Regions from separate parts of the Burkholderia sp. 3C genome, predicted to be linked through region 2. Evidence: riboswitches for the same ligand, from Rfam matches in the RefSeq annotation. Region 2 holds a riboswitch; the other holds the start of a gene.

Region 1 (4,378 bases), on a different contig from region 2:
TTCTTCAGCGCCTCGTTTTCCGTCAGGCCCTGCTTGGCCGCGAAGTCGCGCACGTCCTGCGTGATCTTCATCGAGCAGAAGTGCGGGCCGCACATCGAGCAGAAGTGCGCGACCTTGGCCGAATCCTTCGGTAGCGTCTCGTCGTGGAATTCGCGCGCCTTGTCCGGATCGAGGCCGATGTTGAACTGGTCTTCCCAGCGGAACTCGAAGCGTGCCTTCGACAGCGCGTTGTCGCGCACCTGCGCGCCCGGATGCCCCTTGGCCAGATCGGCCGCGTGCGCCGCGAGCTTGTACGTGATGATCCCTTCCTTCACGTCGGCCTTGTTCGGCAGCCCGAGGTGTTCCTTCGGCGTGACGTAGCAGAGCATCGCCGTGCCGAACCAGCCGATCATCGCCGCGCCGATGCCCGACGTGATGTGGTCGTAGCCCGGCGCGATGTCGGTCGTCAGCGGCCCGAGCGTGTAGAACGGCGCTTCGTCGCACCATTCGAGCTGCAGGTCCATGTTTTCCTTGATCAACTGCATCGGCACGTGGCCCGGGCCTTCGATCATCACCTGCACGTCGTGCTTCCAGGCGATCTGCGTCAGTTCGCCGAGCGTCTTCAGTTCGCCGAGCTGCGCTTCGTCGTTCGCGTCGTAGATCGAGCCGGGGCGCAGGCCGTCGCCGAGCGAGAAGCTCACGTCGTAGGCCTTCATGATTTCGCAGATGTCCTCGAAGTGCTCGTACAGGAAGCTCTCCTTGTGATGCGCGAGACACCACTTCGCCATGATCGAGCCGCCGCGCGACACGATGCCGGTCATCCGGTTGGCCGTCAGCGGCACGTATTGCAGGCGCACGCCGGCGTGGATCGTGAAGTAGTCCACGCCTTGCTCGGCCTGCTCGATCAGCGTGTCGCGGAAGATTTCCCAGGTCAGGTCCTCAGCCTTGCCGTTGACCTTTTCCAGCGCCTGGTAGATCGGCACCGTGCCGATCGGCACCGGGCTGTTGCGGATGATCCACTCGCGCGTTTCGTGGATGTGCTTGCCGGTCGACAGATCCATCACCGTGTCGCCGCCCCAGCGGATCGCCCACGTCATCTTGTCGACTTCCTCGCCGATCGACGACGTGACGGCCGAATTGCCGATGTTCGCGTTGATCTTCACGAGGAAGTTGCGGCCGATGATCATCGGCTCCGATTCCGGGTGGTTGATGTTGGCCGGGATGATCGCTCGGCCGCGTGCGATCTCGTCGCGCACGAATTCCGGCGTGATCTCGGTCAGCGCCTGCTCGCCGAACGCGGCGGCGCCGAACGCCTGGCCGCGGTGCTGGCGGCCCATCATGGCGGCCAGCTTGGCGCCGTTCGGGCCGCTCGTCTTCAGGCTTTCGAGATATTCGGCGCGGCGCTGGTTCTCGCGGATCGCGATGTATTCCATTTCCGGCGTGATGATGCCCTGGCGCGCGTAGTGCATCTGCGTGACGTTCCTGCCGGCCGCCGCGCGGCGCGGGTTGCGATGCAGGCCGGGGAAGCGCAGCTCGGCGGTGGCCGGGTCGGCCGCGCGCTCGAGGCCGTATTCGCTCGACAGGCCGTCGAGCGTTTCGGTGTCGCCGCGCGCCTCGATCCAGCCCTGGCGCAGCGCCGGCAGGCCCGAGCGGATGTCGATGGTGGCGTCCGGGTCGGTGTACGGGCCGGACGTGTCGTACACGTAGATCGGCGGATTCTTCTCGCCGCCGAAGCCGGTCGGGGTGTCGGCCTGCGTGATCTCGCGCATCGGCACGCGGATGTCCGGCTGCGAGCCGGTCACGTAGACCTTGCGCGAATTCGGCAGCGGAGCGACGGCGGCGGCGTCGACGCGGGCGTCGGCGGACAGGAACTTCGGATTGGCATTCATGCGTTCATCTCCTGATGTGGGGCGCTAAGCAGGAGACGAAATAGGCGGCAGGCTGGCCGGAAGGACGACGGATGGCGCAAGCCCGTACGCTTCCCTGCGCTGGCATTATCCAGATCAGGTTCAAAGGGTATTTCTCACCCGCGAAGCGCGAAATCCCGAACGCCGGACCGCGCAACGCAGGACCCCCGCGTTAGCAGGCCGAACGATACACCCGGACGGCCGAGGTTTCAACCGGTCGGGATACCGATTGCCGCCGTGGCAGGCCATCGAGGCAGGCCCCTGGCCGCTGGCGGCCGCAAAAATGGTTGGAAAACGCCGGGGGCGATTCGGCGCTGTCGGTCCGGCGTTGGCGGTGGGCGCCGTGGGTTGGCGCTGTCTGGTGCTGTCGTTTGGCGGCTGATTCCGGTCGTTTGACGACAATTGCCGGGTGGCTGTGTCGCGCCGAAACGTCAGCGCCGCGCATTTCCTGATTGACCCCGAATTTCGTTCGTGGCGTTCATGCATAATGCTTTCGACGTGCTGCCGGTCGCAGCGCTCCCGCGCTGCCGGGCCAGTTCGACTTCCTTCGGTTCCGTTCTCGACGACATGCCGTCCCGCCTGTTTTTCCCTGCCGCTCCGGCTCATTGCCGGCCGCGCGCGCACGCTCGTTCCCTTCGTTCCGATCGCTTCGCGGCGCCGCTCGCCGAGGCCCCGGCCGCGCCGTCGGTGCCGCCCGTGTCCGGCGCGCCTCGACCTTGTTTCGCGTCGTCGTCCGTCGCCTCGTCGTCCGCGCTGATCGCCACGTTCGCGTCGAGCTGAACCATGACCCCGTTCGATCGACTGCTCGCCCTCGCGGGGCGTATCCGCTTCCGTCTGCCCGAAAGCCGAGGCGGGCGCGTCGCGCTGGCCCTCGCGTTCATCTATTTCGTGTGGGGCTCCACGTATCTGGCGCTCCATATCGCACTGGAGGCGTTCCCGCCGCTGTTGCTGTCGGGCATGCGCAACGGCATCGCCGGGATCGGCCTGTTCGTGTTCGCGATGCGCCGCAAGCCGGCGATGCCGTCGCTGATCGAGGTTCGCAACGCGGCGATCGTCGGCACCATGCTGGTGGCCGCGTCGTCGGGGCTGATCGCGCTCGGCATGCGCACCGTCAGCAGCGGCTCGGCGGCCGTGATGGTGGCCACCGTGCCGCTGTTCGCCACCGTGATCGCCGCGATCGCCGGGCGTGCGGTCGCGCGCGGCGAGTGGGTAGCCGTCGGGCTCGGCATGGTCGGCATCGTGATCCTCAATTCGGGCGGGCCGTCCACGCCGGGCTCGACGCTCGGCAGCATCTCGGTGCTGTGCGGCGGGCTGTTCTGGGCGGGCGGCGTGCATCTGTCGAGCCGGCTCAAGCTGCCGTCGGACCTGTTCCTCTCGACCGCGCTGCAGATCGGGTTGGGCGGGCTGGCCTCGTCGACCGCGGCGTTCTTCCTCGGCGAGCGCAGCGTGCATTTCGCCGCGCTGCCGACGCTCGCATTTCTGTACCTGATGATCTTCGGCACGATGATCGCGTATGTGGCGTACGGCTATCTGATCCGCAACACCAGCCCGGTGCTGGCGAGCAGTTGCATGTACGTGAATCCGATCGTCGCCGTGGCGCTCGGCGCGCTGCTGCTCGGCGAGCCGGTGACGACCGCCACGGTGATCGCCACGCTGGCGATTCTCGGCAGCGTGGGCTTGTCGTTCGTCTGCGATCCGGCGCGCAAGCCGGCGCGGTGAGGTGAGGGTGGGGGCTGCCGGCCGGTGGGACGGTGGCGGGTGGGCTGGGAGCGGCGCGAGCCGTGCGTGACGGGCGGTTCGGGGGCGGGTGTGTTGCGCCGCCAGTGCCGATCGTGCCCCCTGCGCTTGTATCCGTGCCGTCTGCGTCCGAGCAGTGCCCGCAGCGCTCTATCTACACCGCTTGTGCCCGTAATGCCCGCAGCGCTCTATCCGCACCGCCTGCATCCGTAGTACCCGCAGCGCTCCACCCGCGCCGCCTCAATCCGTATGCCGCGCGCCGCGATGATGAATCGCGCCGGCCAGCACCGCGAACGCCAGCCCGACCGCGCACACGCCGCTCCAGCCGGCCAGGTGCCATGCTTCCACGCCGGCCGACGAGCCGAGCGCCCCGCCGATGAAATAGCAGACCATGTAGACCGTGTTGACGCGGCTGCGCGCCTCGGGCTTCAGCGCGTAGATGCGCGACTGGTTCGAGATCTGCGCGGCCTGCACGCCCACGTCGAGCACGATCACGCCGATCACCAGGCCGATCAGGCTGCTCGCCGACACGGCAAAGATCCCGAACGACACCGCCACCAGCCAGATCGACAGCGTGATGACCGCGCGCGGCCCGCGCCGGTCGGCCGACTTGCCCGCATAGGGCGCGGCCAGCGCGCCCGCCGCGCCGACGATGCCGAACAGGCCCGCGATCTGCGGCCCGTAGTGGAACGGCGCGCCGGCCAGCAGCAGCGTGAGCGCGGGCCAGAACGCGCTGAACGCGCCGAACATCGCCG
Region 2 (4,378 bases):
CACCTCGCGCGCCATCTGCGCGGTGTTGACCGCCTCGGCCACCGTCTGGCAGCCGGCCGTGTTCGGCAGCAGCGGCACGTCGTGACGCTTGAGCAGATCGAAGAAGCCGGCCTCGGCGGTGCCGGCGGTCATCTGCCGACGCAGCGCGACCGTGACCATGCCGGGCTTCGAGGCGACGATCGAATCGGACAGCGATTGCAGCGACGGATAGCGGGAGGTGCCGAGCAGCACGCGGCTCTGGAACGTGGTGCCGTACAGCGTCAGCGAATCGGGGGGAGCAAGGAGCGTCATGAGGAAGTCCTGTAATGGCGCGCGGCTCAGCCGCCCGCGACGGGATGCACGACGTCGAGCCGGTCGCCGGCCGCCAGCGCGTGCTGGGCGTGGCGCGTGCGCGCGACGAACGCACCGTTGACGGCCACCGCGAACGGCGGGCGGGCCTCGTAGGCGGCGAGCGCGTCGGCGACGGTCGCGCCGTCGGGGAGCGTCAGCGTCTGTTGATTGATCTGGATGTCCATGGCGGGATTCGGTAGGTCGGGGGCGGCGCCTTACGCATGCGCCGCGTCGGTCTGAAACAGGTCCGGCCAGCGCGCGGCGGCACGCCAGGCGGCGAAGGCGTCGGCATCGGCGCGATGCAGGCCCGGCGCGCCGCCGAACCTCGCCTGCACCCACTCGACGGCGGCTTGCGCCACCTCGGGCGCGATCATGAAGCCGTGCCGGTAGAGGCCGTTGACGGCCAGCGTCGCCTCACCGCAACGGACGATCGCCGGGCGGTGATCGGGCAGCGTCGGCCGGCATTGCGAGCCGAGTTCGAGGATGCGCGCCTCGCCGAATGCCGGATGCACGGAAAACGCGGCACTGAGCAATTCGAGCGCCGAGCGCACGCTCACGGGCGACATGTCCTCGCCTTCCACCTCGGTCGCGCCGATCACGTACAGATCGTTCTGCTTCGGCGCGATGTAGAGCGGGTAGCGCGGATGCAGCAGCCGCACCGGCCGCGTCAGGCCGATGCCGGGCGCATGCACGCGCGCGACCTCGCCGCGAATGCCGCGCAGCGCCGGCAGCACCGGCTTCGCGCCGAGGCCGCGGCAATCGATCGTCAGGTGCGCGCGCGGTTCGGGCGCGACATCGACGGCGGTGTGCCAGTGGGTGTCGACGCCGCGCTCGGCCAGGCCCGCGGCCAGTGCGGCGAGCGTCTGGCGGTTGTCGAGCTGGCCTTCGCGCGGCAGCAGCCACCCGCGCCCGAAACGGCCGGCCAGCGCCGGCTCGGCCGCGTCCACCTGCGCGCCCGCCAGCGCGACGAAGCCGCCCTCGACGAGCGCGGCCGGCGCATTGGCGCGCACGCGCCGTTCGAACAGCGGCGCCTCGGCGCGGTCGGCCTGATGCCACACCACCAGCGTGCCGTTGCGCTGGAAAAACACCGGCTCGGGCAACTCGGCGAGCCAGCCGGGCCAGCGTTCGAGCGAGGCCGCGCCCAGTTCGGTGATCAACAGTTCGGCGCTCGCAGCCTCGGCCAGCGGCGCGAGCATCGCTGCCGCCACCCATGCGGCAGCACCCGAGCCGGCCGCGTCGCCGCGTTCGTACAACGACACGCGCAGCCCTGTGCCGGCGAGCCGCCACGCGATCAGCCGGCCGACCAGGCCGCCGCCGAGCACGGCGACATCGGCGCGTGCAGCGGATGCGCCGCTCATCGCCTCACCTCGGCACGTGCGCGAAACGCAGCCACAACGCATGCAGCCGCGCCGCACGCGACCAACGCGCGCGCATCGGCGGCCGACCACAACGGACGGCACGCAGCATCGAAACCGGGGGGACACAACAGGACAGGCAGAACAGACATGGGCTTCCTTCCGTAACGCGCGAGGGCGCAATCGAACGGACGAAACCAGCGGCCGGAGCCGACCGGACGACGCATGCCGGCACATCCCAAACGATGGCGGCGGGCGCGACCCGGTGGAATCGGAAACTTCCCGCGCCGGTATTACCCGGATCGGGTGCGAAGGGTCTCTCTCAGCCTTGCCGCCGCACGCCGTGCGATCCGTTACCGGACCAAGCTGGCAGCAAAGCACCCCTGTTTCGTCAGGCGGACATTAGACCACAGAAGCCGAAACGGCCGCAAACCTCGGCCTGCGGCCGAAGCGCCGGTGCGCGCGGCGGCGCGGTGCTGGCACAATAGCCGCCAATGCCCGGCCGGCCTTGCTGACAAAGCGCTTGCGACACCGCGCCCGCCGCGGTTAAGAGCCGTTTAAGCGACGCGCCGCACAATCCGCGGCGAGCCGCTGTCATATGGCACGATTTGAGGTGCGCCGCCGCGCGCCTCGTTCCGACCCACCCCGGCATCGCGCCGCCCACCGCAGGAAGCCCATGACTCCCTCGTCCCCCGTCGCCCGCCCGAACGACGCGCCGCCAGGCGACGCCCGCATCTCCGCGTGGAGCCTCATCAAGCCCTTTTGGGTGTCTTCGGAATGGAAGATCGCATGGGGCCTGCTCGTCTCGATCATCGCGATGAACCTCGTGATCGTCTGGATCAACGTCCGGCTCAACAGTTGGAACGCCGGGTTCTACAACGCGCTGCAGCAGAAGGACGCCGCGCAGGTCCCGCACCTGCTGCTGGTGTTCTCCGGCTACGCGTTCGCGTTCATCATCCTGGCCATCTACCGCACCTACCTGCGGCAGATGCTCGGCTTCCGGTGGCGGCAGTGGATCACCAACCGGGCGCTCGACGACTGGTTCAACGACCGCGCGTTCTACCGCATCGAACGCGACCGCCTGACCGACAACCCGGACCAGCGGATCACCGACGACCTGAACTCGCTGTCCACCTCCACGCTCGCGCTGACGCTCGACCTGATCTCCACGGTCGTCACGCTGTGCTCGTTCGTGGTGATTCTCTGGTCGATCGCCGGCGCGCTGTCGATTCCGTTCGGCGGCTCGCAGGTCACGATCCCGGGCTACATGGTGTGGGCCGCCGCGCTGTACGCGCTGGTCGGCTCCTACCTGACGCACAAGGCGGGCCACCCGCTCGTGTCGATCAACTACCAGCAGCAGCGCGTCGAGGCCGATTTCCGTTTCGGCCTGATCCGGATCCGCGAAAACGCCGAGCAGATCGCGTTCTTCGACGGCACCTCGCGTGAAAAGCAGAACGCGCTCGGCCTGTTCGAGCGGATTCGCGACAACTGGTGGCGCCTGATGGCCTACACGCGGCGCATGAACTTCGTGTTGAGCTTCTACGGCCAGCTCGCGATCATCTTCCCGATCGCGGTGGCCTCGCCGCGCTACTTCGCGGGCGCCTATTCGTTCGGCGTGCTGATGCAGATCAGCAGTGCGTTCGGCACCGTCAGCGATTCGTTCTCGTGGTTCATCAACAGCTACCCGACGCTGGTGGAATGGCGCGCGACCGTCAATCGTCTGCGCGAATTCAAGCGCATCACGCGCGCCTCGCACCTGAAGGAAACGATGTCGCCGGCCACCGAGCACGGCGGCATCAACCTGCATCTGGTCGATACCGAGGCGCTGACCACCTCGGGCCTGCGCCTCGCGCTGCCCGACGGCCGGCCGCTGTCGACCATCGGCGACCTGACGATCGAGCCCGGTTCGCGCTGGCTGGTGCGCGGCGCGTCGGGCGCGGGCAAGAGCACGCTGATGCGCGCGCTGGCCGGCCTCTGGCCGTTCGGCGACGGCGCGATCGACGCGCCGGTGGGCGCCAGGATGATGTTCGTGCCGCAGCGCAGCTACCTGCCGATCGGCACGCTGAAGGCGGCGCTGGCCTACCCGTCGGCGGCCGAGCGGTTCGGCGACGACGAATGCCGCGCCGTGCTGCGCGATTTCGGCCTGGACGATTACGCGACGCGGCTCGACGAGTCGAACCACTGGACCCAGGTGCTCTCGCCGGGCGAGCAGCAGCGTCTGGCCGGCGCGCGCGCGCTGCTGCACAAGCCCGATTACCTGTTCCTCGATGAAGCGACCAGCGCACTCGACGCCGACAACGAAGCGCTGCTCTACGGCCTGCTGGCCGCGCGCCTGCCGGGCGCGGCGATCGTCAGCATCGCGCACCGCGAATCGCTGACGGCGTTCCACGATCGCACGTTCGACGTGCAGCGCGACGCCGCGTAATCCCGGCGCCGCAAAGCAAAAAGAGCACGCCAGGGCGTGCTCTTTTTTTTCATGGCGCGCGGCGCGAATCCCGCATCGCGCGCCGCGCCTGCCGCCCGATCAGCGCGGCAGTTCCGAATGGCCCATCAGGAACGCGTCGACCGCACGCGCGCACTGGCGGCCTTCGCGAATCGCCCACACCACGAGCGACTGGCCACGACGCATGTCGCCGGCCGCGAACACCTTGTCGACCGAGGTCGAGTAGGCGCGCTCGCCTTCGGTGGCCGCA

Evidence for each region. Region 2 has a riboswitch for thiamine pyrophosphate ahead of ACYP33_RS09900 (FAD-dependent oxidoreductase). Riboswitches for the same ligand answer to the same signal wherever they lie in the genome.
Region 1: another riboswitch for thiamine pyrophosphate. It lies ahead of thiC (phosphomethylpyrimidine synthase ThiC); the one in region 2 lies ahead of ACYP33_RS09900 (FAD-dependent oxidoreductase).

Annotation. Positions count from the first base shown of each region.
Region 1 is NZ_BAAILN010000044.1:257,271-261,648, reverse strand. It holds gene thiC (phosphomethylpyrimidine synthase ThiC) at 1-1,868, opposite strand, end outside; TPP riboswitch at 1,943-2,036, opposite strand; gene ACYP33_RS07550 (hypothetical protein) at 2,489-2,671, opposite strand; gene ACYP33_RS07545 (EamA family transporter) at 2,670-3,605, shown strand; gene ACYP33_RS07540 (MFS transporter) at 3,864-4,378, opposite strand, start outside.
Region 2 is NZ_BAAILN010000060.1:1,614-5,991, forward strand. It holds gene ACYP33_RS09890 (thiazole synthase) at 1-291, opposite strand, end outside; gene thiS (sulfur carrier protein ThiS) at 318-515, opposite strand; gene ACYP33_RS09900 (FAD-dependent oxidoreductase) at 546-1,688, opposite strand; TPP riboswitch at 1,948-2,080, opposite strand; gene ACYP33_RS09905 (ABC transporter ATP-binding protein/permease) at 2,362-4,110, shown strand; gene ACYP33_RS09910 (glutamate synthase subunit beta) at 4,210-4,378, opposite strand, start outside.